Regions from separate parts of the Lacimicrobium alkaliphilum genome, predicted to be linked through region 2. Evidence: predicted binding sites of a transcription regulator. Region 2 holds the regulator's gene; the other holds the start of a gene.
What was found. The regulator sigma-54, encoded in region 2, starts transcription at its own class of promoters, with help from an activator protein. The targets are predictions, from matches to a motif close to GTTGGCACGNNNNTNGNNT.
Positions count from the first base shown of each region.

Region 1: AT746_RS13260 (THxN family PEP-CTERM protein) is a predicted target of sigma-54. The motif match lies at 6,636-6,654, and genes of this name have one in related genera.

Region 1 is NZ_CP013650.1:2,914,631-2,930,712, forward strand. It holds gene prsR (PEP-CTERM-box response regulator transcription factor) at 1-448, opposite strand, end outside; gene prsK (XrtA/PEP-CTERM system histidine kinase PrsK) at 590-2,614, opposite strand; gene AT746_RS13235 (twin-arginine translocation signal domain-containing protein) at 2,826-3,449, shown strand; gene AT746_RS20180 (hypothetical protein) at 3,588-3,716, shown strand; gene AT746_RS13245 (HprK-related kinase A) at 3,742-4,605, shown strand; gene AT746_RS13250 (nucleotidyltransferase family protein) at 4,602-5,651, shown strand; gene AT746_RS13255 (S1 family peptidase) at 5,648-6,400, opposite strand; gene AT746_RS13260 (THxN family PEP-CTERM protein) at 6,725-7,507, shown strand; gene AT746_RS13265 (YdcF family protein) at 7,593-8,351, shown strand; gene AT746_RS13270 (patatin-like phospholipase family protein) at 8,472-9,329, shown strand; gene AT746_RS13275 (PEP-CTERM/exosortase system-associated acyltransferase) at 9,592-10,458, shown strand; gene AT746_RS13280 (FAD-binding oxidoreductase) at 10,471-12,087, shown strand; gene AT746_RS13285 (PEP-CTERM sorting domain-containing protein) at 12,225-13,007, opposite strand; gene prsT (XrtA/PEP-CTERM system TPR-repeat protein PrsT) at 13,186-15,927, opposite strand; gene wecC (UDP-N-acetyl-D-mannosamine dehydrogenase) at 16,006-16,082, opposite strand, start outside.
Region 2 is NZ_CP013650.1:673,313-689,394, reverse strand. It holds gene mlaE (lipid asymmetry maintenance ABC transporter permease subunit MlaE) at 1-596, opposite strand, end outside; gene mlaF (phospholipid ABC transporter ATP-binding protein MlaF) at 596-1,393, opposite strand; gene AT746_RS03270 (calcium/sodium antiporter) at 1,724-2,680, shown strand; gene kdsC (3-deoxy-manno-octulosonate-8-phosphatase KdsC) at 2,697-3,251, shown strand; gene lptC (LPS export ABC transporter periplasmic protein LptC) at 3,248-3,811, shown strand; gene lptA (lipopolysaccharide transport periplasmic protein LptA) at 3,795-4,328, shown strand; gene lptB (LPS export ABC transporter ATP-binding protein) at 4,328-5,053, shown strand; gene AT746_RS03245 (RNA polymerase factor sigma-54) at 5,141-6,616, shown strand; gene hpf (ribosome hibernation promoting factor) at 6,639-6,926, shown strand; gene ptsN (PTS IIA-like nitrogen regulatory protein PtsN) at 6,939-7,382, shown strand; gene rapZ (RNase adapter RapZ) at 7,379-8,227, shown strand; gene AT746_RS03225 (HPr family phosphocarrier protein) at 8,224-8,505, shown strand; gene rluF (23S rRNA pseudouridine(2604) synthase RluF) at 8,721-9,464, opposite strand; gene AT746_RS03215 (AEC family transporter) at 9,495-10,406, opposite strand; gene mgtE (magnesium transporter) at 10,568-11,926, shown strand; gene AT746_RS03205 (putative bifunctional diguanylate cyclase/phosphodiesterase) at 11,932-13,992, opposite strand; gene AT746_RS03200 (ABC transporter substrate-binding protein) at 14,054-14,920, opposite strand; gene AT746_RS03195 (MFS transporter) at 15,004-16,082, opposite strand, start outside.

The DNA.
Region 1 (16,082 bases), 2.1 Mb from region 2:
GAATACTGTCACTATTGCCAATGATTTTGCCCATAGCAGGTTGTGACTGGGCAAGCTGACGGTTTTCCAGTTCAAGGTTGTACAGATTCAGCGCCCGACTGACCAGAATCTTGATGGTATCCGAGTCAATGGGTTTCTGATAAAAGTCATAAGCCCCAAGTTCTACGGCTTTCAGAGCGTTATCTTTATCGTTGTTGCCGGTTACCACTATTACTTTGGTCTGTGGCGCAATGCTGAGAATTTCTGCCAGCGCCTGCAACCCTTCTGACGCATTGGCCGGATCCGGCGGTAATCCCAGATCCAGGGTCACCACTTTTGGCTCAAAACGTCTGAGTTGGGCTATGGCGGACTGGCGATCATCAGCAAAAATCACTTCGTAGCCACTGAAGCTCCACTTCAGTTGCTTCTGAATTCCAATGTCATCGTCAACAACCAGTATTTTTTCCATAAATGCATATTCCTGTTGTTATTCTTGAGCGGGCCTGTTGTTATTTTTCATAGAGGTTGTGCCCCTGATTAGATTATCATGTCGCCATATTGATGCGAGTATAATTGATCGCGCAAAGGCGCTGAGGAATAAAAACTCCACCTAAGCGATGGGTAAAAACAAACTAAAAGTGGCCCCCTGCCCTTCGGTACTACTTACCTCGAGACGCCCACCGATCTTCTCGATATAATTTTTGGCATCATAAGCGCCGATACCCATCCCGGCATTCCCTTTTGTCGTATCAAAGGGCTTAAACAAACGATTGGCAATAAAATCCGCACTCATGCCACAGCCGTTGTCTTCAATCTCAATCAGTGCAAAACCCGGTTCCTGAGCCATCCCCACTCTCACCGTTACCATACCGTCATCTGCAGTGGCTTGCTGGGCATTACTGATCAGGTGATACAGTACATTGCAGAGCTTTTCCTCATCCACGGGTAAACTGATATCGGCCAGTTTCTGCACCACCGGTGCAGGCTGATACTGATGGCACCGCTGCTGTATAACTTTATCCGTAAGCTGCAGCAAGTCAGTGGTTTTTGTAGTGCTGGGCTGCGATTCCTTCTTCTCTGTCAGTTGCCTTAACATTCTGTCCATACGGGTTTTGGTATGCTGCAGTGTTTCAAAGGTATCCTCAATAAACTCCGGATTATCTTTATGTTGCTCAGCATTACATAAAATCAGATCGATCTGAGCCAACACATTTTTAAGGTCATGCAATACAAAAGCTGACATACGGTTAAACGCCGCAAACTGGGCATTCTCCGCTAGCTCCTGAGCCGCCTCATAATGAAACAGATAATTGGCCACCTGAGCGGTTACCGCACTCAGATAATCTCTCAGCTCCCAGTCAAGACGGATCCTGTCAGTCTGGCTGGTGTGCATCAGTGCCATACCCCAGAGCTGTTCATCCTGATAAATGGGAACAACCAGCTGAAAACGGCACTGATTCAATATGGCATGATTAATCTTTAAACCCTCATAGAGAAAGGGTTTATAACGCAGTTCCTCAATATCCACCAGCCAGTGCTTTTGCCTTAAAAACATCTGGAGCTGTTGCAGTACTTCTTTTTCAACCTCTGTTAAGGGTTGCGAGCCAGTGGCGCTGATGACGTCCAGTTGCTGTCCCTTACATTTCAAAAGCAAGCCCCGGTCATAATTTATCGCCTGCAAAAAACAACGCAGGCCTTTCTCGAACACCTTTGGCAGACTTTTCTCACTGGCATTCAGCGTCTTGGAGAGTTTCAGCCACTCTTCTCTGTAATCGTACTGATTAGCAAAAAAGTGTTTGGTAATAAATACCTTAACTCTGGCTCGAAAACTGTTCGATAACAGCAGTACAGCTAACAAAGTTAAAGACAAGAACAGCAATACCAGTTGTACCGGACCGCTCCAGTCACCACCAAAGTAACGTATCGCATAACCGGCCACGGCCATAACAAACAGATAACCACCTGCTGCCAGCAACAAAGTACTGTGCAACACGACATCTCTGGAGATAAAGATCTCTATGCCCCAATGTTTGATCCGCCGGATCCCCACCACCAGAGCCGGCAATAACAGCGCATAAATGTATCCCCTGGCACTCCAGTACAACGGATCCATCTGGTTTACCATTGTCGCGTCGGCAAACATCACAAAATCATAGAGACTGGTGGCGCCAAGGTAGATCACCAATGGCTTATAATGCCATCGCTGTTCCCCTGACTGACGATAAAGGGTTTCGAGCAGAATCAGTACCACCAGAGCAATGACAGTATGTAACAGGAACAACCACTTCAGTTCAATCGCCAACAGCCAGGGTAATGCGATGGCCACTGCAGGCAGTACGATGACCATCATGGTCACAGGCTGCAGCATTAACTCCCTTAAGCGAACCAGATCCTGCTTTAATACCGAGCAGGTAAATAACAGCCAGAGTAAGCCTCTGAGTCCTTCAGCCTGCATCATCCAGTGAGGCTTCAGCAGCTCTACCGCAAACCCGAGATTGGCCAGCGCCCACAACATATTGACCACTACCGCCAACAGCAGTAGTCGCTTGGCCAGGCCCGGCTTTTTAACGGTAAAAAGCAGTAGCAGTAGCAGCAGATTTCCTGCTAAGGTCAGCGCATATCCGGCAGCAAACATCAGTGTCATCCCTCAGTTCTGGTCATACCGTAAAATCACAGGCATAATATCGCAATGAATTAGTCGGAAAATTTTACATTAACCGTAAATGTTGATTTTCACAATGACAGAAACCCTTTATTTTCATAAGGATAGATGTTTGGTTCGTTTTTTGCATCCTAAGGGATGTTTAATAAATTCCGCTCATCGGTAAATATATTGGAAGTACATTATGGCAGAACAACAGAAGCAATCGCAGAACGTTAATCCGCAGCATGCGGGAAGCAGTCGCCGTAACTTTATAAAGGGAGTAGCGGTCAGTTCCGCACTGATTACCACTATTACCAGCAAGCCTGTATGGGCCAGCCAGTGCTCTATTTCCGGTAATCTGTCAGGTAACGCGTCTCATCACGACGAAAATGAAGTGTGCACTTTCTCTGCATACAGCCCGGGCGGCTGGATGAATGGCAGGGCATCAGGAAATGCAGGTTCTAACCCCAGCCTCTGGCCTTACACCGGTGTAAGCCCTTCAACTCCTTTTTCCACTTTGTTCCCGACTGATCCCGCACAACATACTATGGGTAAAAATTGGGCGCCATTTCAGGGTACAGTAGGTCAGGCTTTAGGCGGCGGAAGCCATGGATGGGAGCGTCAATGTGCTTGTGCCTGGCTGAATGCTGCCCTGTGGCAAACGGCTATGGCTGAATGTGAAGCTAATCCAAACTGCCAGATCGTCGATGATCTCGCTCAGGGTTTCTACTTCCCTCTGACAACCTATGATGTTCAGCAAATATACGCCAATGGCAAAGACGAGGTCATGATGGCCGATTGGGAATCTGCTCAGAACATTGACTAAGTGTTGCTGAAACTTTCAAAACATTGTGACTACCGGCCCCTTCCTGAAGGGGCCGCAGTTTTTAATAAGCTGACAAATGCAACTCAACTGATAAATGAGCCTTACGCCACTGCTATCGCAAAACTAGCACAGGCCAGAGTGTCAGATAGCTCTGTCAAAAAGTCTGACATCTATGCCTTTATTGAACCACAACAGGCAGACGAATTTATTGAACAGGCTGTGGATCTGGGTATTATAGAACTATCGACTGCAACCCCTGCACAATAAGCATTAGCGGATTAAGAGTATCAACTTGTATAATCACCGTCTTGCCATAGGTCCTTTCTCCTTTTCCCTGTCTACTAATCTCAGTTCCGTGAGCCGGCAAATACAGCAACTTTATGCACATCATCTGAGTTATCCCTGCCCCTCATATACAGACTTCGATGTACAGGTAAAGACGCCTCTCAGTCACCGCCGTTGGTTTCGCCCCCAGGTTGAATTCTTTATGGATGAAATCAATCCTTTTAAGCCATTGCCCAGGGATCAGGCCTACCCCATGCTGGAATGGGGGATGAACTGGTGTATTGCCAACCATGCGCACCATTTATTTATAGTGCATGCCGGCGTCATAGAGAAAAATGGCAAGGTTATCATGATGCCTGCCACTCAGGGCTCAGGAAAAAGCACGCTGACTGCAGCGATGATGCTCTCCGGCTGGCGTTTATTTTCGGATGAACTGGCTCTGCTCTCTCTGCAGAGCGAGGAAGTGTTACCTCTGGCACGACCTATCAATATTAAGAATGACGCTATTGATATTTTAAAACATCATTTCAGCCAGGCTGAGTTTGGTGATATCGCCCATGACACGCTCAAAGGCACGGTAGCACTGATGAAACCAAGCCAGGAGAGTGTTACCAGCATGCACCAGAGTTCACCTTTGCACTGCATTGTGTTTCCGAAATATAAAGCCGGCAGTAATGCCAGTCTGTCGCCGCTATCAGCACCCGAGGGCTTTCAGAGACTGATCGACAATAGCTTTAATTATAATGTACTCGGGGTGGAAGGCTTTCATAAAATTGCAGACATTTTACAGCAAACTCCCTGCTTTGAATTTGAGTACAGCCGCTTCGAAGATGCCTCAGAAACTCTTGAAAATCTGGTGCAGAATTCATGAGCCTGTTACTTGAGACTCTGAAAGATATCAGTATCGTCGAGAAATTTAACGATAATGACTGGCAGACAATTCTCAGTCAGGCGCGCATGGCCAACCTGTCAGGCCGACTGGCCTGCATGCTGCTAGACAGTCAATATCAGGGAACAATACCCGGTTTTGCCAGGTGGCCACTGGTTTCCGAGCAGAAAGTTGCACAGCGACAAATCCAACAGGCAAAGTGTGAACTTCACTCACTCAGCAGGTTACTTAATCAGCGTTGCCAAAGGTGGGTGCTGCTTAAAGGCGCCGCGTATATCGCTCATGACCTGGACGTTGCCAAAGGTCGGCGCTTTTCTGACATCGACATTCTGGTTGATAAACCCAGTCTTAAACGGGTTGAATTCAGTCTGCTTGGTGACGGCTGGCAACGCACCCTTGTAGATGATTATGACGATCGCTATTACCGACAGTGGATGCATGAAATCCCGCCGCTGAAACATAGTGAAACCCGAACTGTACTGGATGTGCATCATAATATTCTGCCACTGACCAACAGGGACTGCCCTCAGCCAGAGCGCTTTAAAACACAAAAGGTTGAGCTTGAAAATGTCGGAGATTTACTGACTCTTACCCCCGAAGATCTGGTAATCCATAGTGCCTGCCACCTGTTTACCGAAAGTGAATTCCATAACGGACTGAGGGATCTTTCAGACCTGGATATTCTGCTCCGGCATTTCGGCAGTATGGAAAGTGATTTTGTTGACAGATTGAAAAGCAGAGCTGATGTGCTGGGACTGAAAGGTTATCTTGAGCTGGCCTTTTACTACTGCAATACGCTTTTTGATACTCCAATAAGGCGGACCTTAAAACGCCCCGGGTTGATACTGGATTTTAGCTTCCGGTATATATTTACACCCAACCACAAAAGCTCCAGAACCTGGAAGCGCCATATCGCCGCCACGATCCTTTACTGGCGGGGTCACATGCTGCGTATGCCGCTCAAACTTTTAATTCCTCATTTACTCAGAAAGTCATTATCCAGGTTGTATCAACAGAAAACGGCTTAATCGTTGAGCTCCTGCAACAACCTCTGCAGATACTCTACCGGTATCGCATAGGAAATACCGCTGGGGGCTGAAAGGGCCGATTCCTTACTTTGCGTCACAAAGACCTTATTGATAATGGCAACAATTTCCCCGGTTTTAACATCATAAACCGGACTACCACTGTTACCCGGATAAGCCGTAGCATCTAACTGATAAACCACAAAGGGTTCTTTCATTCGCTTGATCATCTCAATGCTGAGCTGTTGTGCATTGGCACTTGGTGTTACCACTGGCGTACTGGCTGCAATATACCCCCTGTGAGTGGCAGGGTAAAGTCCAAGTACCGCACCTATCGGAAAGCCTGTAAAAGCCACTTCTCTGCCATCCGGCAAGCGTTTAGTTTCAGCCAGCTTAAAAGGAGCCACCTTTTTATTTATCTTCAGCACAGCCAGATCGTGAGCCGGGTCTGTAATCACAATTTCAGCTTCCAGCACATCCGGACGCTCGCCCTGGCCAACGAATACCACGCGCTTTTGCATCGATTCTGCATCCAGTGCGCGCTCCACCACATGGAAATTGGTGACGATATGCTTACCATCCCCAACCGCAAAGCCGGTACCTTGTAAGGTGTTTTTAGGAGCCCCTAGCGGATCATGCACACCAATCCCGACCACCGATCCTTTTACCTTCGATACCACTGACTCAAAACTTTGTGCCTGAAGGTGTAAACTAATAACACTGAGTACTACCAGAGAAATGATTTTAAACATGGCAAATTTCCTTTTCTGACAAATAGTAATGGGTTCAGGGTTGTTTGCTATCCGGGAAAAGTATCTCCTCTGTTAAGCTCAACAACAAGAAAAAGTGTCTGACCTGAATGACAACGACCCACAGTACGCAATTCCTAGTATCGATACCGTAATGAATACTGTAAACCGATGTCTGATTCTTTAACACCTGCTTTATCATAAAAATATTTTTTCCTTTACTTTCAATGACATAATTATTGGCAAGGTAATTGCTTTATCTAGTGGGACGGGTGTAGTGAAGTAAGCCCAAGGCTAATAATTGACAAGATTTCGAGGATTGAAACAATGAATAAATTACTTTTAAACAGTTTGGCTGGCGCGGCAATGGTCGCATCATCCGTCGCCAGTGCATCAATGGTTACATTATGGGATTATGATGTTGTCACTGAGTGGGTAACAGCTGGTCCTGATGCCCCAACCTTCTCTGCCGGCGGTGGTAGCCAGACAGTGTCCACTTCAGAAATAAGCTGGGGTGGCGTAGCGGCGTCAGAAAGAAGCGGATTAACTATTGATCCTACAGTGGCTTCCGGCAGTGTCACCACCAACGGACTAGGTGCACAAACAGCGGAAATCACTCACACAAATAACTCTATTAGCTCTTCTTTTGCCACACTGGAGTCAGCCACTCTTTTCAGTAGCCTGACTCTGTTTGCAGCAGAACCGAACCCTCCTTATGATGGTTCAAGCGAAACCGCTTCATTCAGTTCAAACTTCTCAATCGACTTTATTGAGACTCCAAATGTTGCAGGCGATTGTATAGATGGGTCGGCTACTGTTTGTGATGATATTTTTGTACTGCAAGCTGCAGATTTAATCAGTATGTTCAGCTTTAACGGTTATATGTATACCGTGCAAATCGTAGCTCCAGGTCTTGGCTTGTTAGGCGCTGATGCCTGCGCTGCTGCTGGTGTTGCGGCAGGTTGCTTTGGCCTTACCACTCAGGAAGGTGGTGATAACAACGTACAGTTTGCTTTCAATATCACCGCTCAGGAAATTCCAGAGCCAGCCTCTATCGCAGTGCTGAGTATGGGTCTGCTGATGTTAGGTGCAAGACGCTTTCGCAAGTAAGCTACTCTAGAAAGTTAACAGAAAGTGCGACCAATGGGTCGCACTTTTTATTTGTGCCACTAACGCGTCCCGCCCCCCTCTCATTATGATTGAACTTCTTCGCAATACAGTGCACTTTTTGATTCAGCCTCTGAATCTCTTCTTCACTCTGTTGTTTATTGCACTGCTGTTAAAGCTTCTGTTTAAAGCCAATAAAACCGCATGGTTTGTGCTGACACTGGCCTCTGTATTCTTGCTTTGGTGTAGCCTGCCAATGACTAGCAATATGATGCTGAAACCCATAGAACGCCGATACCCTGTTATTCAGGCCGACGCGCCGGTCTTACAGCAGGCTGATGCTATTCTGGTATTGGGCTGCAGACATTATGAAGATACTCCACGGCCTTTTGCAGACAGATGGCACAGGTGCTCACTACTGCGAAACCTGCAGGCAAGCCAAATGTACCGATACCAGCAGAAACCTGTCTATGTTTCCGGAGGCATACTCAAATATCGTGAACAATCTGAAGCCGAGGCCAACAAGGCATTTTTTCTTGCCTTGGGCATATCGCCTGAGCATATTGTCAGTGTTCCTTCAGGAACCAACACGAAAGAAGAGGCTCAGGCCCTGGCGTCACACCTGCGGGGAAAAACTGTTGCTTTGGTCACCTCAGCGAGTCATCAGTTAAGAGCCAAATACTATCTGAATCAGCAAGGTATTAATGTCATTCCAGTGCCTGTTGAGCATCTGAGCAGCCAATCTATTGACTGGGGCTGGCCAAATACGACAAGTCTTGAGCGCAGCCACAGAGCCTTTTACGAATGGGCAGGGCTCGCCTATCAATATCTGAACCGAGCACTTTAATTACTCCTGTGCTGCTTTTAGCTCCAACGCCAGAAATCAGAAATACTGCCCAGGCGCCTTGTACTTACCCGAACTTGAACCATAATTAACTGATAAATAAGATTTTTTATCTGAATTATAATGACCGACAATACCGACAACCTTCCACAGGAAATCATCCCGATTTTTTCAGGCGGAGGCACCAGGCTGCCCGCTCATATTGGCATTCTGGCAGCACTTAAAGATCTGGGAATTGGTTTTAAGCATCTGGTAGGTGTGTCCGGAGGCTCTATTGTTACGGCGCTTTACAGCACTGGTATGTCATTATCGGAGATTCATCAGTTGGCACTGGAAACCAACTTCCGGCAGTTCAGAGGGTTTTCCTTGATCCGTCTGCTAAGGGACGGAGGCCTGAGCTCGGGAGATAAATTTGAGCACTGGATGGACAGGAAGCTGAGTGGAAAAACCTTCGAACAACTGGAGATTGACTTACACATAGTGGCAACAGACGTCAATGGTGGTGGCCCGGTGATTTTCAACCGGGTAACCTCACCAACCATGCGGGTGTCTCAGGCTGTAAGGTTCTCCATGTCGATTCCGCTGCTTTTCAGCTTTAAATCCTATAAGGAACATTTACTGGTGGACGGGGCAATCTTGTCAGAGGATGCGCTTTTTCGTGACTGGGCTGGAGATGGCACGCCTTCTGTTTGCTTCCGGCTAAAAAGTAACAATGAATATAAGCCACTCGTAAAGCGCTCCTGGGTTCCACTGACTCAGTACATTCTGTTGCTTATACGTACCTTTATGACTGCGCTATCAAGAGAGTATGTCAATGCCAGCTATTGGCACAGTACGGTAGTGATCAATACCGGCGCCCTCTCTGCAGTTGATTTTGATATGACTGCAGCGCAGAAAGATACCCTTTACGCATTAGGTTATGACACAGCCAAAGCCATTCTGCCAACCAAGATATCCCCTCTATTGAAAAGCCAAAGGTAACAACCCCGGCTTCTGTGCCGATTAACAGCAGCAATGATAAAGCCGCTTAAAATCAGATATTTGAAGTATGACTTAAGGTAATTTTTCTCCGAAACTAAGAACTCTAACAGCTCTTTTATGAGTCAATCGCGGTCTAGTTGCGACTAATTTACCGAATTTCAACAAATACCCTTGACGCACAGACAGGCTGGCATAAGATTTGAAGACCACTGGGAAAAGATAAGTATTAATGCCACCTATTAATCTAAGGAAAGCGACCAAGATGCCCTTTATCGGGCCTGTAGCAAGGGTTGCATTAAAATTCTTTGCCAATCGGGAAGCGGGAAATATTTCTGCGCATTTTGCCAGGTATCTTCGCCCCCGATATGCAGGCTCTGAGGCGTTGCAGGCAACGTCTTTCAGGATGCGTCATCAGGTTTACTGCGAAGAACTGAAGTTTGAGCCACAGAGAGCCTCGGGTCTGGAAACTGATGATTTTGACCCTCACTCCTATCACTGTGTTATTGAACATAAGCCTTCCGGGAAATTTGCCGGTACTGTTCGCATTGTTTATTCAAAATCCGCAGATGAACTGTTGCCGATTGAAAAATATTGTTCTGAAGCGATAAGTTGTGATGAAAATGCTCCCTGGGACTTCCCTCGCACGGAGATCTGCGAGATATCAAGACTTGCAGTGCCAGAACAGTTCAGACGACGTCAGATGGATAAATTCAAGGGTGCTGCGACTGGTGTGATTAACGAAGAAAGTTATTCGGAAGCCGAGCTGCGCTGCTTCCCTTTTATAGCTGTAGGACTTTATATGGCTGCAGCCTCAATTGCTTTGGAACAAGGTATAAATCACTGCTTTGTGATGATGGAGCCCAGATTAGCAAGAAGTTTGCGCCTGGTCGGAATTCCATTCAAGCAGATAGGTCCTGTCGTGGATTATCATGGTGAAAGAGCACCTTATTATATTAACCGGCAGGTGCTACTTGATAGTCTTCCTCCTGGTTTTAAGAAGCTGTTACATTATGTTCAGCATGAAATCTCATCACAATTGCAGGATGCTCCAATTGATACCTCGGCCGAGAAAACAAATACCCGCTACAGTATCGAAAAGAAAGTCCCCTCATTTAACCTTGCTTATTAAAAAAAGCTTCTTATGACTGAATTTTTTACGCAATTGAAACAGCTGCTGTCTGTGGCAGATGCACGCATATTGGATAAACAACAGGCCACACTAACATACGGCAAAACTACTTTTTCAACACCTATTGCACTGGACGCTGCAGTAAAAGTGGAAACTGCCCGAGAAGTCTGTGAACTGACGGCACTGGCTAATAAATTGGGGTTTCATTTATATCCGGTCAGCTCCGCGAAAAATTGGGGCTATGGCTCAGTTTCTGATTTGGAGACAGAAAAGCCCAAGATCATTATGGATCTTAGCCTTATGAACAAGATTTACCCGGTGAGTAAAGAGCTGGGTTTGATCACCCTGGAGCCTGGTGTAACGCAGCAACAGCTTTGCGATTATCTGACAGAGCATAGCTGGGGCTGGATGACCCCGGTAACAGGAGCAGGGCCCAATTGCAGTATCCTTGCTAATGCATTGGAAAGAGGCTATGGCATTACCCCTCGCACTGATCACTTTGAAGCTGTCACCGCACTAAAAGCGGTGTTACCGCATCCTGAACTGTGCGATAAGGAGTATGGCTCTCCCATCTCAGCGCTGGATGCCAGCAACACCGACTTTATCGATAAAACCTATAAATGGAAGTTAGGGCCTTATTTGGATGGCCTGATGACTCAGAGCAACCTGGGTGTGGTCACACAGATGACCATACGCCTGGGCAAAAAACCACAAGCCTTCACCGCTTTTTATCTGCGCTGCTTTGACGAGAGCAAATTCACTCGATTGAGTGATGCAGTCAGGGACATACTCAAAGATTTCGAGGGTATTGTCGGCTCAATAAACCTGATGGACAGGCGCCGACTGATTTCCATGATGGCAGATAATCCCAATGGTAATGCTCATCAGGTGATGACAGATGAGCAAATTGCGACACTGGTAAAACGCCATGATGTACCTGGCTGGCTGATCGTTGGCTCTATATATGGAGAAGCCGGTATAGTCAGAGCCGCAAAATCCGCTATCCGGAGAAGACTCAAAGGGTTAGGCCAGTTATTATATTCCGACAGCCTGCTACTCAAAGCAGCCAGAGCCGTCACTGATCATTTCAGTTTCGGCCCGCTTAAAGACATTAAGAAGCAACTGAACTCTCTGGAGCAGGGAATGCAGATTATGCTCGGCCAGCCTAATCAGGTTGCGTTACCACTGGCTTACTGGCGTACTGGAAAAGTTCAGAGTGACAGAACACTGTTACCCGATCAGGACGGTTGCGGACTGCTCTGGTATGCCCCACTGATCCCGATGCAAAGTAACAAAATGCGGGAGTTTGTAGACTTTATACGCACCACGACCCCGCAGTTCGGGATCGAACCGCTGATCACCTTTACTAATCTCAAGCATGATTGTGTCGATTCGACCATTCCTATCGTTTTTAACCTTGCTGATGAAAACAGCCGCACCCAGGCCCACAACTGCCTGAAAGCGCTGGTTCAGCAAGGATTAAAGCGGGGGTTTGTGCCGTACAGGCTGAATATCCGGCAGCAACAGAATCTGCTGGACTGTCAGGACTCTCACTGGCAGGTTATCAGCAAGTTGAAGCAGGCACTGGATCCTAATAATGTGCTCTCTCCGGGGCGCTACAACCCCTGAAAGTAGAAAAGTAGGGTCAGAGTAAACTTATCAGGCCTGTAAATCGAGCTCCATAAGTTTACTCTGACCCTACTTTTTATTCTGGACATAAAAAAAGCGCCTTACGGCGCTTTTTTCAAAACTCTTACTTGGCTTTATTAAGCGCGACGGCGGCGTGCGGCAGCACCCAAACCAATCAGACCTAAAGCAAATACAGCCAGTGTAGTAGGTTCAGGAACCTGAGAAACCTGACCGTTACTGCTGATAGAATATCCGCTGCTGCCAATCTGTGAAGAAGCAGTGTAGAAAATATCGTACCAACCGTCATGGAAGTTAAGGGCTTCCACTACGTCTGGGTTACCTACACCTTCAACAATACTCAGATAAGAGTCTACGAAACCTGCATTCAGGTTATCGCTATCAAGATCGAAAGTATCAAAGGTGAAAGATGCCCACAGGTCACCATTCTGAGCTTGGTTATAACGCTGATAAGCAGTTGAGTTAGCAGGACCAAAATCCAGACTGTCATCAACATACACATTCAACCAGCTATTCGACAGATCCCATTGGTTCTGACCCACTGCAACCAGACCACCAAATGCAAACGTCAGTTCACAAGTGCCGAATCCGTTTGAACAGAAAGTACCGAACAACTGATCACGCCCATCATTAAACTGAGAGAAGCGACCCACACCGCTCAATGAAGCACCAAAGGCCGGAGCCGTTGAAGCAGCACTATCAGCAGTGATAGTTGAAACGCCACCAGCAGTACCATAAGTACCATTAGTGAACCACTGCTGGAATGAAACATCAGCAATGTAAGGGTTAGCTGGGGTTGAAGCATCCCAGGTGATACCGCCGGCATCTATTGTAGAAGACACGGCAGAGAAACTAAGTGCGGCAAGCGATAATGCGCCAACGGCTTTAACGAACTTCTTCATAATTACATCCTACTAATCGTTATGAATCTGGCAGAGTAATCAATGCACCTTATGTGCCAACTTTAAAATAACCACACAACCAATTGTTTTTTATACATTTATTCTGAATTGCAGGTTGAAGCTATATGCCTGTTTATCGGGAGCTGTAAAAAGTTCTGACATCTTTGCTGAGCATATATCACCCCATTCCCCCCACTTTTGCTTTAAGGCGCTGGAGCCTTTCATTTTGCTGGTCATCTTCTGGCTCCACCTTTTGCAGAATACTGAAAGCCGATTGTGCATCACCTGCAGCCACCAATACTTCGGCCAGATTCATCTGTACATTGATATCAGCGGGTAGCTTACGTGCCGCCTCTTTCAATAGGCGTACGGCATTCTCTATATCACCAGTCTTGTAATAGGCCCATCCAAGGGTATCCATGACCTGGGGTACCTGAGGTGCGGCTTCCTGCGCCTGTTTAGCCAGTACCAGGGCCTGATCATACTGTTGCTGCTTTATTTTCAGGCTGGCATAGTTGTTGAGGCTGGGAAAATGCCCAGGGTAGCGTTGTAAAAACTGTTCATATTTCTGCTCAGCCTGTGAATACATCTCATTGTTGGAATAGAACTCCGCCAGCGTATGATATTCCATCATCGGACGTTGCAATTTCCCAAATTCGGCTTCCAGCAACCTTGCCGCTTCAGGGACTTTGTCGGTATTTTGCAGCGCAATAGCCAGCAACGAAGCGGCTTCAAAGCCCGGCCTGGCCTGATAAAAATCTCTGAACTTTTGTTCAGCCTGTGAGTAGCGCCTGGCCGACAATGCCAGTTCCCCTTCCAGCCTGGCCAATAACGCCGTATCTGCGTCACTGCTTTTTGCGCTGGTCAGAACCTGCTTCGCCGCATCCAGCTGGTTGGTTTTTGTCAGATAATTAACCTTGAGCAGAAGCAAGCGGGAATGGTCGGGGAAGCGCTCCAGCGCCTGATTAACAATGTCTAATGCATTGTCATACTGCCCGGTCAACTCTTCAATTCCGGCACTGCGCAACCAGCCACCTAAAATGCCTGGATTGGCTTCCCTGACGCTGACAAAAGCTTCCCTGGCCTCTTCGTAGCGCCCGGTTTGCACATAAGCATCACCAAGAATCATTGTCCCGGTCGCTTGCAGCTTATCCAAATCGGTTCCCAGCACCTCGATGGCTTTTTCCGGCTGATTAACATGACGCAAATACTCTGCCAGCACCCATTTCGGCTCGGCCAACTCCGGAAACTGCTCGCGATGGGACGATAACGCCGGAATAATGTCTTCTGATTGTTCCAGCTGTTGCTTGACTCTGACCAGGTCAGTCAGCGCCTGGAAATTCGCCGGCGCAAAGGAGAGGATATGATTTACATATTCCAGCGCTTTTTGCGGTTTATTCTGCTGCTTATAGAGTTGTACAAGGTAATGACTCGCTCCCAGGTGTTGATTGTCCTGCTTCAGTGCGGCCAACAATGCCTGTTCAGCAGAGGTTGTATCTCCTGAATTCAGTTCAATCAGACCTTCAAGGGCCATGCCACTGGCCGCATCGGTTTGCTGCCATTGTTTTGCTACATCGATGGCTTTCTGCTTCTGCCCTTTATCCAGGTAGGTTTCTGCCAATAACACCCAGCCCTGCTGCAGGCTGCTGTCATTGGCTAGTGCTGCCTCTATATCGGCAATCCCGGATTCGTCTTCTCCTACCAGTTTAACCAGGCCCTCTGTTAATTTAAATCTGGCATTGTTCTGATCCGCCTCACTGGCTCTGGAAAGGTAGTCACCTGCTGTCGCCAGGTCTCCCTGACCGGCCATCTGCAGGCCAGCTTCGGCAAACAGACCAGCATCTGTTTCATTCAGCACATCCAGCTCATTCAGCGTCAATCTGGCCTCATCGGTATAGCCCAACATCAGTTGTACCTGCGCCAGCAAGCGATGGACATCATGGCCCTTGCCAAGATCGCTTGCCGCTCTCTTAAGATAGCGATAAGCCGACTCAAGCTGCCTGAGCTTGTACGCGCTGACACCTGCAATAATCTGCGACAGCTTAATATCCATGCCATTTTGTATTGCCTTTTCAGCAAAGGGTAATGCATTGTCAAAATCCTGCTGAATAAAGCGTAACTTGCTCTTTAACAAATTGGCATAAGGGTTTTCTTTGCTCAGCTTCAGCAACCGGTCGAGGTTCTCATCAGCCTGCTCAAACTGCCGGGCGTTAATCTGCGCCTCAACAAGCTGGAAACGAACGGGATGGAGATTGGGAGTCTGCGTCAATACGCCATTATAATGCGCTGCTGCTTCTTCAAATCTGCCCTCCCGGAAGGCGACCAGTCCTTGCAAAAAATCTTTCTCTACCTGAAGTTTTTCTTCACTGAATTCTGAAATGGCGTCGTTGGCTTCCTGCAGCTGCCCCTCCACCAGAGCCCGATATGCCCTGGCAATTAACAGGTTGTCCCCGGTAAGATTATCCGGGAAGGTCAGCCAGTTCTGAGCTTCGGGGCTGGAGCGAAGGGACGAGATATATGCGAAAAGATGAGTCGTCTGAGCAGCATCTTCTCTGATGTCCGTTTGTTGTTCATAGAGGCTTATTACCCCGGCATAGTCGCCCTGATAATAGTAAGTCCTGGCTAGCAACGGCACCACGCGGCTTACATCAGAAAGGTGCTCCATTGCTCTGAGCAACTCTTTCTCCGCCGAGATAAAGTCGTTCTGATCAAAATAGAGTTCTCCGAGTAGCAGCCTGGCCAGTCCCATGTCCGGTGCCTGAGACAGCGCATTTTTAAGTTCGACTATCGCTGCCTTATCTTCTCCCTCTGCGATCATATTCTGGGCGTTGGCCAGATATTCCTCAGCGCTTTTCTGACTGCAAGCCGACAACCCAATCACCAGCGCCAATGTAACAGCAGATAATCTCGTCTTATTCATTTTACGTCCTATTTAATTCAAAAAAACGGCCATCAGGCCGCCTTTTAACATCCGGATTATACCCTGTAGAATTCAGGCTCAGAAGCGACTGAACAGTCCCCGGGTATCTACAACCACTTTAGTATTAATATCATTATTGGTTAAGGCCTTAAAGG
Region 2 (16,082 bases):
TTGAGAACATCCTGATTGAAGTCTACCGCCGACTGCATTACCGACCAGTAACTGCCCGCATCCACACCCAACCAGTCGACCCCGACCACCTGGCCACCGAGAATCCCCACTGCGCTGAATATCAGCGCCAGCAATGGCATGGATATCAGGCCAGCCCAAAGCCGCGGTGCAATCACCCTTCGCATCGGATCCACTGCCATCATTTCAAGACTGCTTAGCTGCTCTGTGGCTTTCATCAGCCCGATTTCTGCCGTCAATGCCGAACCCGCACGGCCGGCAAATAACAGTGCCGTCACCACAGGGCCCAGTTCACGCAGCAATGACAGCGCCACCATCGGCCCGAGACTTTCTTCAGCACCGTAATCCACCAATACCGTGTAAGCCTGCAATGCCAGTACCATGCCGATAAAGGCCCCGGACACCAGAATGATCAATAAAGACTGCACACCCACAACATACAGTTGCTTGATAGTAAGAGGGAACATTTTCAGCGGCTGGGGTTTGGCCACCACGGCGCTGAACAACAAATAAGTCGCCCGACCCAATCCGGCAAGACGACCAAGTGTTTTATTACCCAGTTGTGCAAACCATTCCATTAATTTGCCTCCAGTAAATCTTGTTCAAGGCTGTTGGCCGGGTAATGAAAAGGCACCGGCCCATCGGCTTTACCTCCGAGAAACTGCTGCACCAGCTCTGATTCATGCTGCCTTATCTCTTGAGGGGTACCCTGACCAATGATTTTTTTATCAGCCAGAATGTATACATAGTCCGCTATGGACATGACTTCTTTGACATCGTGAGTGACCACAACACTGGTGAGACTAAGCGCATCGTTGAGGGCCTTAATGAGTTTCACCAGCACCCCCATTGAGATCGGATCCTGACCGGCAAATGGCTCGTCATACATAATCAGTTCCGGATCCAGTGCAATGGCTCTTGCCAGTGCAGCCCGCCTGGCCATGCCCCCTGATAGTTCACTTGGCATCATTTGCGCAGCACCACGCAATCCAACAGCCTGAAGCTTCATTAATACCAGGATATGGATAAGACGTTCGGACAGATCAGAATGCTCCCGTAACGCGAAGGCCACATTATCGAATACGGTCATATCAGTGAACAATGCACCGCTTTGAAACAACATGCTCATCTGGCGGCGAACCTGAAACAACCGGCTGCGTGTCATACCCGGAATCGACTCATCCTTAAAACGAATATCGCCACTATCCGGACGCAGTTGCCCGCCAATCAGCTTCAGTAAGGTGGTCTTTCCTATGCCGCTGGGTCCCATAATGGCTGTGGTCTTTCCCTTTGGGATGGTGACAGAAATATTGTCATAAATCTGTTTATCCCCCCGAGAAAAGCTCAAATTTTCGATCTTTATCAGGTCTTCCATTCTCTAATCCGGTTTTCTGGCTGTTGTTCGCTCAGGCAGCCTGTTGTGTGGCGTATTGTACTGTTTTTCAAGGGGCAGTGAAAAAGTTAAAAAGTAATAAGTTGTGTTCTAAATAATGAGACAGTCCAACATGATTAACGGATAGGCTTAGTAAAGAGTGACAAACCCGGGAATCGTTCAATAGCGAACCTGATGAATTGTAAACGATAGCGTTTACTTTTTCAATTTGCTTTACCTTATCACTGATTTTATTGCCACTTGGCTCTGGCATAGGCAAAGCCACGGGTATTTGCGACAATCACAGGCATCCAATGGCTGACCCATTTATCTATGCCAATCACACATAGTGTTATCTTCATTGTCGGTTTGCTGGTACTGAGTTGGAGCGCAGACCGTTTTGTCACCGGGGCTGCTGGGCTGGCGGCCTGTTTTGGCATCCGGCCGATGCTGATCGGCATGACCATCATGGCCATGGGCTCTTCAGCGCCGGAGATTCTTGTGGCCATCAGTGCGTCTTTATCAGGCAAGAATAACCTGGCCATAGGTAATGCTATCGGCTCCAATATTGCCAATATCGGGCTGGTGCTGGGTATGACTGCCATGCTCAGACCCCTGCAGGTGGCTTCTGTAACGCTGAAACGCGAAATGCCTGTGGTACTGGCTGTGTCTGTGATTGCTGCTTTTTTACTGGCCGACAGTTTTCTTTCCCGCACAGAAGGTGGCCTGCTTCTGGCCGTATTCGTCGCCACTATTGGCGCGCTGATAGGGTTGTCTTTAACCGCAGGAAGCAGTGATCCGCTGGTTCAGGAACTTACTGCAGAGGTCAATACACGTCACAAACCAATTAACTATCTGCTGTGGCTGTTGATCGGTATGATACTGTTGCCGGTGAGCGCCCACTATATGGTAGATTCGGCTTTGGCCATTGCCCATTTCTATGGGATCAGCGATCTTGTGATTGGCCTGACCATCATCGCTATTGGCACCAGTTTACCGGAATTGGCAGCTTGTATCGCAAGCGTGCTTAAAAAAGAGCAGGATTTGGCCCTTGGCAATATACTTGGGTCCAATATTTTTAATATACTGGCGGTGCTGGCGATGCCTGCCCTGCTCTCACCGGGCAAAATTGATCCCCAGGTGATACACCGGGACGTGCCAGTGATGTTATTACTGACAGGCTTGCTGATCTTTTTCAGCTTTGCCATCAGGGGTAAAAGACGAATTGAAAACTGGCAGGGTGGATTGCTGCTGGCGGCATATATCGCGTTTCAGGTCAGTTTATTATAAAAGAATCAGATAACAGATGAGCCATACAAAAACATTATACGGTACTATGCCCACCGCTTTATTCACGCAATTCTCACGGATAGGGCTGCTGGTTTGTGACGTTGATGGCATATTTTCCGACGGCCGCATCTACATGACTAATCAGGGCGAAGAAATCAAAGCCTTTCACACACTCGATGGTTACGGCATTAAGGCCATTCTGAAACAAGGTATCGATGTGGCAGTAATCACTGGCAGGCATTCACAGATAGTGCAAAGCAGAATGTCAGCACTGGGTATCCGGCATATTATCCAGGGTGCAGAAAACAAAATGCAGGCCATGAGTGAAATACTTGAGCAAACCCCCCACAGAAAAGAACATATCGCCGCGATGGGTGACGATATGCCCGACCTCGGCATGTTTGAACTGGCGGCACTGAAGATTAGTGTTCCCCACGGACATCCTTATATTAAGAAACAAGCCAATTATGTCACACAAAGATCCGGTGGTTTCGGTGCGGTCAGAGAGGTCTGTGATATGCTCCTGCAAGCGCAACATAAACTGGAAGACATCCACGGTAGCAGCACATGAAGCGCATCTATATCAGCATTGGCTTGCTGTTCTTACTGATCCTCGCCACGAATAACCTATGGTGGCTGGAGTCTGAGCCACAGGAAGCTGAACAGCAGGATGAAGCCTTCCTGCAGCCTAACTATCTGGCGTCCAATATGCAGACCAATCTGTACAATGAGCAAGGCCTGCTCGCCCACAGTATCCATGCCAACAGCATGGAACATTACGATTTGCTTGGTTTTACTCTGTTTCAACAGCCTCAGTACAAAATTTATGTCGCTCAGGATGAAGCTCCCTGGGAAGTAACAGCAGAGCAGGGAACGCTGTATGAAGACAACCGAATTCAACTGGAAACGAATGTACAGATTACCAGTCAGGACAAAGATGGTTTTATTCGTACCGTCACCACCAGTTTTATTGAAATTGATTTGACCGCTAAGACCATGATGTCAGATCAGAGCGTAACCATCTCAGGTGACAATTACACTATCAGCGGCAATGGCTTCTCTGCCGATCTGACCACAAAACAATTTGAATTACTGGACCATGTGCAGACAATTTATGGCAAAACGATTTAAGTTTCTGATCCTGGCGCTATTGAGTTTCAATGTCGCCGCAGTGAATGAAGATTTCGATCAGCCGATTAAAGTAAAATCTGAGTATCAGTCGGCTGACGGCATTAAAAAGATCTCTTTTTTCCGTGAAAACGTCAACATTACCCAGGGTAGCCTGGTGATCAACGCAGACGAAGTGGAAGTCGATGCCGGCAAAGGCAAAGGCAAAGAGACCTTTATTGCCCGGGGTACACCTGCCAGCTATGAGCAAACCATGGAAGATGGCAGCCGCATCCGCGCCGCTGCCGAATATATTGAATATCAGGTTGAGGGCCGTACCCTGACATTGAGTGGCAATGCAGAACTGCATCAGAACAGCCACAGCGTGCGCGGTTCATCCATTCAGTTCAATATGGAAAAAGAACAGTTGATGGCGCAGGGCACTGACGAGGAAGATGGTCGGGTAATGACGATCTTTCAGCCCGAGGATTTAAGTGACACCAAAGAAGAGCAACAGCCCGGCCAGGAGCAGCAGGACTGATGTCAGTATTAAAAGCACAGCACCTCGCCAAGTCCTATAAAAGTCGCCAGGTGGTGCAGGATGTCAGCCTGGAAGTGGCCAGTGGCCAGATTGTGGGTCTGTTAGGCCCTAATGGTGCCGGTAAAACCACCTCTTTTTATATGATTGTGGGTCTGGTACCCATGGACAAAGGTCAGATTTTTATTGATGACCAGGAACTGACTCTCGAGCCCATGCATGTTCGCGCCAGGGCCGGTATCGGCTATCTGCCCCAGGAAGCTTCAATTTTCCGTAAGCTGACGGTTTATCAGAATCTGATGGCGATTCTTGAAACCCGTAAGGATATCAATCAGCAGCAACGGGAAGAGGAAGCCGATGCACTTCTGGATGAGTTCAATATCAATCATATTCGCACCAGCTCAGGGATGAGTTTGTCTGGCGGTGAGCGCAGGCGGGTAGAGATTGCCAGGGCACTGTCTGCCAACCCCCGCTTTATTCTGCTTGATGAACCTTTTGCCGGTGTCGATCCCATATCAGTCAGTGACATCAAGAATATAATCCGCCATCTTCGGGACAGAGGCATCGGTGTGTTGATTACCGACCACAATGTACGTGAAACCCTTGATGTTTGTGAGAAAGCCTACATTGTTAGTCATGGGGAGTTAATCGCCCAGGGAACCGCAGATGAAGTACTGAATAACAAGCAGGTCAGAGATGTATACCTGGGTGACCAATTCAAGCTATAGTTAGAGAAAATGCCGTGCGGATATTTGTATGAGAACAGAAGCCGGAATACCCGTAACCAAGGCCCTCGGAACCAGAATAAGAAGTAAATGAAGCCTGCATTACAGTTAAAATTCAGCCAACAACTTACCATGACGCCTCAGTTGCAGCAGGCGATTCGCCTGTTGCAACTGTCCACGCTGGATTTACAACAGGAGATCCAGGAGGCGCTGGAGTCTAATCCGCTGCTGGAGACAGAAGAATCTGCCGATCAGAATACGGAAGAGCGCCGCGATGCCGACAGCCTGAATGGTGAGTCCAACGAAGCCAGTAACAGCAAAGACAGTGACAGCATCGAAACCGGCGAAGCCCTGGAAAAGCAGGAGTTGCCCGAAGATCTGCCGATGGATACTACCTGGGATGAATATTACAGCGCCTCATCGGCACCCGGTTCTTCTGCGGTCAGTGCCGCCGATGACAATATCTATCAGGGGGAAACCTCGGACAGCATTCAGGATCATTTGCTCTGGCAAATGCGTCTGACCCATTTCAGTGACACCGACCAGGCCATTGCCATGGCCATTATCGACTCTATTGACGATGTCGGTTATCTGACCGTCACCACTGAAGACATCCTGCAAAGCCTGGACAATGAAGAAGTAGAACTGGATGAAGTAGATTGTGTACTTAAACGCATTCAGATGTTCGACCCTGTTGGCGTCGGCAGTCGCAGCGTACAGGAATGCCTGCTGGTACAATTACGTCAGTTCCCCCCTGAAACGCCATGGCTGGAGCAGGCAAAATCACTGATCCTCGAATACAGTGATCTGCTGGCCAGCAAAGATTACCGCACCCTGATGCGCAAAGCCCGGCTTAAAGAGGATGAACTGCGTGAAGCCTTACGTTTATTACAAACCCTGAACCCCAGGCCAGGCAGTGCCATCGCTACCAGTGAACCGGAATATGTGATCCCCGATGTATCGGTAGCCAAGAAAAATGGCCGCTGGACCGTAGAACTGAATCCCGACAGCTTGCCTAAACTGAGTATCAATCAGCAATACGCGGCGATGAGCAAGAATACCAGGAACGCCAGCGACAGCCAGTTTATCCGCTCCCATATGCAGGAAGCCAAGTGGTTTATTAAAAGCCTGGAAAGCCGCAATGACACCCTGCTGAAAGTGGCAAACTGTATTGTGCAGCAGCAACAGGGCTTTTTCGAATACGGCCCCGAGGCCATGAAGCCTATGGTGCTCAACGATGTTGCTGAAATGGTGGATATGCACGAGTCCACCATCTCCAGAGTGACCACGCAGAAATATATGCACACACCAAGAGGCATTTTTGAGCTCAAGTATTTCTTTTCCAGCCATGTGGCCACAGAAAGCGGCGGCGAATGTTCCTCCACCGCCATTCGTGCTCTGATCAAAAAACTGGTGGCGGCAGAAAAACCCGCCAAACCCCTGAGCGACAGCAAAATTGCACAGTTGTTGGCCGAGCAAGGTATTAAAGTTGCCCGGCGAACAATAGCAAAATACCGGGAATCCCTGTCGATTCCCCCGTCCAACCAACGCAAAAGCCTGTTATAGGCGAACAAGAGGAAGAGGCATTATGCAAATCAACCTTACTGGACACCACGTTGAAATTACCGACTCTCTTCGAGATTACGTTGACTCAAAGTTTACAAAGTTGGAGCGACATTTCGATCATATCAATAATGTGCATGTGATACTGAACGTCGAAAAGCTCAATCAGAAAGCCGAAGCGACACTGCACCTGCATGGCGCGGAAGTCTTTGCCACTTCCGAACACACTGATATGTACGCCGCTATTGATGGCCTGATCGACAAGCTTGACCGACAGGTGATCAAACACAAAGAAAAGATCAAGCGACACTAAAACTGACTCCGCATGGAAATTAAAGACATCCTGACCCCTGACTGCACCATCTGTGCAGTTCAGGGCACCAGCAAGAAACGCATCTTCGAGACCATCAGCGATGTGGCCGATCAACATCTGCCCGACATTGACCTCGACCCTATTCTTACCAGCCTGCTATGCCGCGAAAAAATGGGCAGCACAGGCATTGGCAATGGCATTGCCATTCCCCATGGCCGCCTGGCCGGGCTGGACAAAGTCATGGCCGTGCTGATCACCAGTGACGGGCCCGTGGCCTATGACGCCATCGACAACCAGCCGGTGGATATTTTCTTCGCCATTTTAGTGCCTGAAGAACAAGCCCAGGGCCACTTGCAGACCCTGGCCACCATCGCCGCCAAACTCAATGACAAGGACGTGGTAAAACGCTTACGCCACGCTAAAACCAATCAGGAACTGTACGAGGCCATAGTGTGAAACTCATTATCATCAGTGGCCGCTCCGGCTCCGGTAAATCCATCGTGCTGCGCTCTCTGGAGGACCTGGGCTACTACTGTGTGGATAATATTCCGGTCAACCTGCTGCCCACCCTCACCCATACAGTGGTGGATGAATACGATCAGGTAGCAGTGAGCATTGATGTACGTAACCTGCCCAAAGATCCCGAAGAGCTGGTAGAGATACTCGATTACCTGCCTGCCACCTGGGAACTGATGATTTTATACTTAGATGCCAGCGACGATGTGCTGATCAAGCGCTTCAGCGAAACCCGCCGTCTGCATCCTCTGTCCAAGCGCAGTAAGTCCCTGACTGACGCCATCCAGTCTGAAGCGGTGTTACTGGCCCCTATCGCCGAACGCGCCGATCTTTATATCGATACCGGTGAACTGTCAGTACACCAACTGGCCGAACTGGTGCGTGAACGTATTCTGGGCAAGAAAAGCTCGCGTCTGGTGCTGGTATTTGAGTCCTTTGGCTTTAAACACGGTATTCCTAAAGATGCCGACTACGTATTTGACGCCCGCTTTCTGCCAAATCCCCACTGGGAACCAGAGCTCAAACACCTGACCGGGTTAGATCCGCAGGTAGAAACCTTTCTCGGCTCACAGGCCATCGTCACCAAATTTATCTGGCAGATACAGAATTTGATCTCCACCTGGCTGCCGCATCTCGAGCGCAATAACCGCAGTTATGTGACCATTGCCATCGGCTGTACAGGAGGCCAGCATCGCTCAGTGTATGTGGCAGAGAGCCTGGCCAGAACCTTTCGCGCGGTACACCCTGATGTGCAGATCCGGCACCGGGAGTTATCGCGGGAATGAGTACCGATAAACTGGAAAAGATCCTGCTGATCCAGAATAAGCTCGGGCTGCACGCCAGAGCCGCCACTCAACTGGCCAAACTGGCCAATCAGTTTGATGCCGAAGTCACCATCCATCAGGGCGATAAATCCGCGTCTGCCACCAGTGTACTGGGCCTGATGATGCTGGAAAGCAGCATGGGCAAGGAAGTCAGGGTAGTCAGCGAAGGCCAGGACGCCGAAGCGGCCATGGCCGCCGTAGAACAGCTGATTCAGAAGAAGTTTAATGAAGAGCAGTGAGTGAGGCGTGAGGCGTGAGGCGTGAGGCGTGAGGCGTGAGGCGTGAGGCGTGAGGCGTGAGGCGTGAGGCGTGAGGCAGAAAAAGCTTGACTCAGGTGTTTGATTAGTCAAAATTTTTCCTAACTCCTAACTCCTAACTCCTAACTCCTAACTCCTAACTCCTAACTCCTAACTCCTAACTCCTAACTCCTAACTCCTAACTCCTAACTCCTAACTCACTCATCCACCGTCTTTTTAGAATGTTGTACTGCCTGATTAATGCGGGCCATTTCCTGGTCCGTTAAATTACGCCATTTTCCAGCCTTAAGATTGCCAAGATTAATATCCATAATCCGCACGCGCTTTAGTCTGGTCACTTCATAGTCCAGGAATTCGCACATACGGCGGATCTGGCGGTTCAGGCCCTGAGTAAGAATAATCTTAAACACAAAACGGCTTTGCGGGATCACCTGACAGGGCTGGGTGACGGTGCCTAATATGGGCACGCCTTTGCTCATCTGGCGCACAAACCGCTCACTGACAGGCTGGTTGACGGTGACAATATACTCTTTTTCATGACGATTGCCGGCACGCAGAATTTTATTGACGATATCACCATCTGTAGTGAGCAGAATCAGACCTTCAGAGTCTTTATCCAGTCTGCCAATCGGGAAAATACGCTGGGGATGGTTGATGGCATCGACGATATTACCCCGTACATTTCGCTCAGTGGTGCAGATAATGCCCGGCGGCTTGTGATAGGCGATATACACCCGGTCTGATTTATCGGCGGCGCTGCTGCCGATGGATCTACCATTGACCTCAACGCTATCGCCCGGGGCCACCTTAGTGCCCAGTTCAGGCACCACGCCATTGATGGTGACTTTGCCCTGTTCAATCAGTTTGTCCGCTTCACGGCGCGAACAATAGCCCGAATCACTGATAAATTTATTTAACCTGATTAACCTGACTTCACTCACTTGCTGGTCCTGCCATACCCAAACGAGCCGCTATTGTAGCGCCCCTAACAGCCAGTACCATAGCGGCAGGGTCAGAAAACTGCAAAACAGTCCAAGGCCAATAAGCGCCGCCACAAATCTCGGCGCCAGCGCCGCGCCTATGGCCAGTGCACCCGCAGAAACCATAGGCGGCATGGCCGCTTCAAATACCGCCACCTGAATTAACAGGGGATGCGGCTGGAACAGCCATAATAGTCCCAGTGCCATTACCGGCATCAGCACAAGTTTAAATACCAGTGCAAAGGCCAATGGCGCACTCTGCCCGCCATCCAGTTGCAGGCGGAACTGAAAGCCCACCGCAATCATCACTACAGGTACCAGGGTAGAGGCCAGAGAGTCCAGCAACAATTCCATAAAAGGCGGGTAACTCCAGCCTTTTAATGCCAGGCCCAGCAGCATGGCGATAAAGGCCGGGAACAACAGCACCTTGGCCAGGATCTGTTTGCCCCCCGGCTTTTCCGTTGCAGGATTAAACCAGGCAGCCAGAATGGTGGAATAGGTAGCAAGGGCCAGAAACGAACCGGCCTGATCGTAGATAATTGCAAAGGGCAAACCGGTATCGCCGTAGAAGGCTTCGACCATGGGAAAACCGAGAAATGAAGTATTACCCAGCGGCAGAACCACCAACAGTGCGCCAATCACGCCGCGCTCCCAGTTCCATAGCTTACCGGCCAGCAACACCGCCCCGGCGGTGATCAGCAACAACATCCAGGGCAATACGGCGGGCATCCATAGCTGAGCGGAAAATTCCAGTAATGGCATTTTTTGCAGCACCAGTGCCGGCAGGGCCACATAAAGCACATACTGGTTCAGGACAATACCGGTCTCAGCCGGAAACTGCCTGACCCGGCGCAATTGCGTGCCGATCAACAGATAGATCAGAACAAGGAAAAAGTTTTCCATTCCAGTACAACGGTCGTAAATAAATGTCCTGCGCAGACTTTACCGTTACCGGCCATAAATAACCATGGTACTTTAGTCACTAATCAGACTCAGATAACTGCTGATCTCCGCGTTCACATCCACTAAACTAAGCTGAAAATCAATAAGTTGCATAAGGGACCATGGAACAAGCCTTCGAGAGTCAATCTCCGTACCAACAGCTTCAGACCATCAATAATGCCCTGAGCAGCGGTATGTATGTGCATGTGCGCAAGATGCTGCACCATATGCCGGCCCCGGACGTGGCGTTTTTGCTCGAGTCCACCCCGGCCAGAAGCCGCGCCGTATTATGGCAACTGATTGACCCCGAATTCCACGGCGACATTCTCGAAGAGCTCTCAGAAGATGTGCGTAACGGCATTATCCGCCAGATGATGCCGGAAAAACTCGCCGATGCGCTGGAAGACATGGACACCGACGATCTGGCCGAGCTGCTGCGCGGGTTGCCGGATGCCATCTTCCAGGAAGTATTGCGCTCCATGGACGAGCAGGACAGACAGCGGGCAGAACAGGCGCTGTCTTTCGGTGAAGATACCGCCGGCTCGATTATGAACACCGACACTATTACCTTAAGACCCGAGGTAACAGTGGATGTCATTCTGCGCTATCTGCGTTTAAAAGGAGAGATACCTGAAGATACCGATGCCTTCTATGTGGTAAACCGCCATGACAAGTTGATTGGACTGGTACCGGTGATCCGACTCTTAACCGCCACCGCCGATATGACAGTGGAAGAGCTGATGGATGAAGACGCCGAGCGCATCCCGGTGGATATGCCAGAAGGTGAAGTAGCGAAAATGTTTGAGCGTTACAACTGGGTGTCAGCACCGGTAGTGGACAAAGAGAACCATCTGCTGGGGCGCATTACCATCGATGACGTGGTGGACATTATCCGTGAAGAAGCCGAACACAGCATGATGAGCATGGCGGGTCTGGATGATGAAGAAGACACCTTTGCCCCGGTGCTCAAAAGTACTCAGAAACGTTCCATCTGGCTGGGGGTAAATCTGGTCACCGCGCTGCTGGCCGCCATGGTCAGTGATATGTTTGAAGAAACCTTAAGTCAGCTCGCCGTACTGGCTATTCTCAACACCATAGTACCCAGTATGGGCGGTGTCGCAGGCAGCCAGACCCTGACGCTGGTGATCCGCGGCATGGCATTAGGTCATGTCAGCGGTGGCAACAGTCGCTGGCTGATCGGCAAAGAGCTGGCGGTGGGAGCGCTGAATGGCGTCATCTGGGCTGTGCTGATCGCCGGTGTGGTAGCCCTTTGGAAAGATGATCTGATGCTTGGCGCCGTGATTGCCTTTGCCATGATGATCAATATGGTGGCCGCTGGTCTGGCCGGGGCCACCCTGCCCCTGCTGATTAAGAAGATGAAAATCGACCCGGCCCTGGCAGGCGGTGTGATACTGACCACTATTACCGATGTAGTGGGCATCTTTGCCTTTTTAGGTACTGCGACCCTGATGCTGATGTAGCCGGACTACTTAACAGACCAATCTGAAGCGGCTTGCGGCCTGGCAAAGTAAAAGCCCTGAAGCACCATGGCGCCCATGCTGTTGAGTAGTTCAACCTGCTCCCTGGTTTCAACACCCTCAGCCACAATACGAAAGCCCATATGCCGGGCAATCGCCACTATCACTTCCACCAAAGCTCTGGCGCCTTTATCCTGGCCAATCTCACTGATAAAGCTTCGATCTATCTTTAACTCCTGCACAGGGAGGCTCCTGATATAAGCCAGAGATGAGTAGCCGGTACCAAAATCATCGATAGAAAATTGCACGCCCAGTTCGGTCAGGCTGAGCATTTTCTGTTTAACCTCATCGATATCATCAATAAACAGGCTTTCAGTCACCTCCAGCACCAGTTGGCTGGGCCGGGTATGATATTTGGCCATCAGAGCTTCCAGCTTGGTCACAAAGTCAGTCCGCATAAACTGACGGGGACTGATATTGACCGATAGCTGAAAGCTGTCTTCAACAGGAGTGGACTCCAGCCAGGCCAGTGACTGAGCTAATATCCAGTCACCTAAGTCAACGATAAGATCGGATTTCTCTGCGATGGGAATAAACAGCCCCGGGCTGATCATACCTTTTTCAGGGTGCTGCCAGCGCAACAACGCTTCGGCCCCTGCCAGGCTGGTATCGGCATTATATTTTGCCTGTAAAAACAGACTCAATTGATCTTCTTTTAAGGCATTTAATAACCCTGAGTGAATAATAAAATTCTGCTCCAGATGGGCCTTATACTGATCATCATAGAGAGTAATCTGATTTCCGCCTTTCTCTTTCGCCTGATGCACTGCCACTTCACAATGGCGCAATATATCATCGGCCCGCCCCTGATTCTGTGGGTAAGACAGTAAACCAATGGATAGATTGATGCTGAACCATTCGTCCTTCAGCCATACCGGCGCCTGAAATTCAGCCTGCAGCTTTACAGAAAACTGTTTTGCCTGTGCAATTGCAATATCGGGATCATCAAAATCAGGCGGATAGATAATCACAAAGAGATCAGAGCCCAGATGGCCCACTGACAATTTTTCGCCTCCTAAGTCTCTCAGCTTGTTGGCAATATACACCAGTACCTGATCGCCGTAATTGAAGCCCCGCACATCATTGATATTTTTCAGGCCATCCACATCAATCAGAATAACCGCCCCAAAGCCCTCTGGCTGAGCCGAGAACTCTTCAAGGCGCTCAATAATAGCAACCCGATTAGCCAGACCAGTGAGGGTGTCGTAATACGCCAGTTGACGGATATTGTCTTCATAGGCCAGACGTTCTCTATGCAGATTCCCCAGGGCGTCTGCCAGCAAACGAATCTCACTCCCGCCGGTCCGCAGTTCAAAATTTATCGGCGCCTCGGGCTCTTTAGCGGCCTGCTCGACTCTGGCTACCAGTCTGCCGATGGGTTTGGTGATGATGGTATTTAACAGCAACCAGAATCCCCAACTGACCCCGAGAATAAGGGCCAACGGCACGAAGACTTCAGTTACAGGGGCTGCAAACAGTTGGCTGAAACCACTTGCATGGTAATATTCAATAAGCAAAACATAGTGCTCATTGGCCATCAGATTGCCCTGAGCAGCAATGACGGGTACATAAGCAAGCAATCTGTCCTGCTTGTAATGAAACACATAGTCGCTTAGTGACGTAGATGCTGCCTGCCTGACTTTTTCCAGTTCGACCAGGGGCATCAGTTCTTTGATCGGCCGGTCCCGGTTTTGCTTACCATATCCATATAAGAACCGGCCTTGTTGGTTAACAATCGCCACCGCTTTAATCTTTGGATGCACGTGCAGTTCACTAAAGACCTCATCGAACACTTCAGGCATGTCGAAGCGCAAAACTCTGTTGATCGTGGCCTGGGTCAGCGCACTGGTCGTCTTAAGTTCACCAAGAGCCTGAGTTCTGGCCCTGTGCTGCTGCTCTCTGGCAAACGCAAAAGCGATGATAATCAGAATCAGAATACTGGTTGCCAGAGAAATCAATGTGAGTTGAGTCCGCAAAGAATGCATACGGCCCTGCTGATAGGCGGTCATGGGCACGCCTCCAGACCTGGTGACGAACTGATAACCTGCTGCTCGATAAGATAATCTGTCATCAGATTGACAGTGTTTTCAATTCAGTCCGTAAATAAGCCTGACTCTCCTTTACTTTGTAAAAGCTCATTTTGTTCAGTGCCAGGCTAAGCGCGGGCTCCTGCAGCCCGGTATTGGCCTGCAACGCCGCAGTGGTGGTATCAGACGCGCGGCGCTGCTCAAGAAGATTCAATCCTACCGGCCAGTACTGCCATATAACCTGTTGCACGCTGCGTTTATTGTTACGCCATACATCTTCACGCATGACCAGAATATCGATGATCTCGCCGCTGATATCGGTACTGTCGAAAGCAACTTTAAAGCCCGCCTGCAATAATTTACTCAGATATGGTTCAAAGGTAATCACTCCGTCCACCTGCCCCTCACTAAGGGCCCGAAAATGACTGGCAGGTTGCAATAATCTGGAAACAACTCTGTTTTCATCCAGCGCAAGCTTTTCTTTAATTCTGCGGAACATATAGCCGCCCAGGGCTGATGACTCATAACCTATGGTCTTCAGATTGCTGAAATCGCCACTGTCCGGATCGACAATGTCAGGATTGACCACCAGCGCATCGGCCCCTTTTGAGGCGCTGAGCACCATGGCCACGCACAGGCCCAAATCGGCCCGCTGCTCAAAGGTGATAGCTTCGTCCAGAGTCAGTAATGCGCCATCAAGCTGGCCATTAGCTAATACTCGCAGTACGTGGGTAGTGGAAGAAAGTTGGGTAAAGTTGGCTCGTACTCTGGTACCGGATTCTGACCACTGGCTATCTGCTGCCAGATAATAAGGCTGGTAACCTAGCCAGTGGTTCCCGGCTATATTCAGTTCCGGGCCGGGGCTGCACGCGCTGATCAGAAATACCAGCAGTATCCAATAAGCTCTCACATGTAGCCTGTTGTCAGAATCAGTTACAGCACATATTAAAAGCTGTTCCGAATAAACACAATTATATCAAGGTTTTTATCTATCTAACTGATATAGCTCTTCTTTGTTCCCCGCCAGAAGAAAAACAGCGTGATGGCAATCGCGACAATCGGTAACAACGAGAAGTAAAAGGCACTCTGGCCATCGAAGCGGCCGAATACCAGCCCGGTAATGACTGAGCCTGTCGTCCCCCCCAAAGCAGAGAAGATCACAATCAGCCCGGTCATGGCCGAATGCTGCACTTTGGGTAATGAAGACAACATAATGGAATTAATCGCCGGATAGATTGGCGCCATAAACAGGCCTATCAGGGGGAACAAAAAGGCGGCGACCGGCGCACTCGCCCAACTTATCCCCGGGTTCACTTCGGCCAGGCTGGCCAGTGGCATAGAAACTAAAATCAGTGCCGCCATCGCAATCAGACAGATATTTAACAGCGGATACCAGCTGATAAAGCGCATCAGTTGCCCTGCACCCAGCCGCCCGATAGCAAGACAGGCGGCGAAAATACTGGTGGCCTGCACACTCATATCCGCCGGCAGGTGTAATACTTCGTTATTGAAAGTAGGCAGCCAGGTACCTATGCCCTGTTCAATCAGCACATACAAAAAAGCCGACAGAATAAACACCAGTACCAGAGGTTTAAAAGCCAGTCTGAGCATGGCCAGAAATTCAGTCAGGGGTCGGCTGTGCTGCTCTGGCACCGGGTTGGAATAAGGGGTAAACAAAATCATCAGAAAATTGGCGCCGGCCAGGGCTGCCAGCCACCAGTACACATTCAGCCAGGCCATTGAGCCCGGGTTACTGCCGTCAATAAAAGCGCTGAACAGCCAATAGCCCGACAGCACACCCACCATAAACAGCCCCTCGATGGTGTTCATCACAGAGGCGTGCTGCTGACGATCATCGGTGATCAGGCCCACTGTGGAATACAGCGACACCTTGACCAGCCCAAAGGCCGAGCCCACCGCCAGAAATAACAGCTTGCTCATCCAGAACTGTGGTACCAGCGGCATCAGTAAACAGGCCAGCGTAACAATGGCGGTGCCTGTGAGCATGGCCCGGCGGTAGCCGAATCTCGGCAGATAGGCGGCAAAGATAAAAGACACAAAGGCGATGGGCA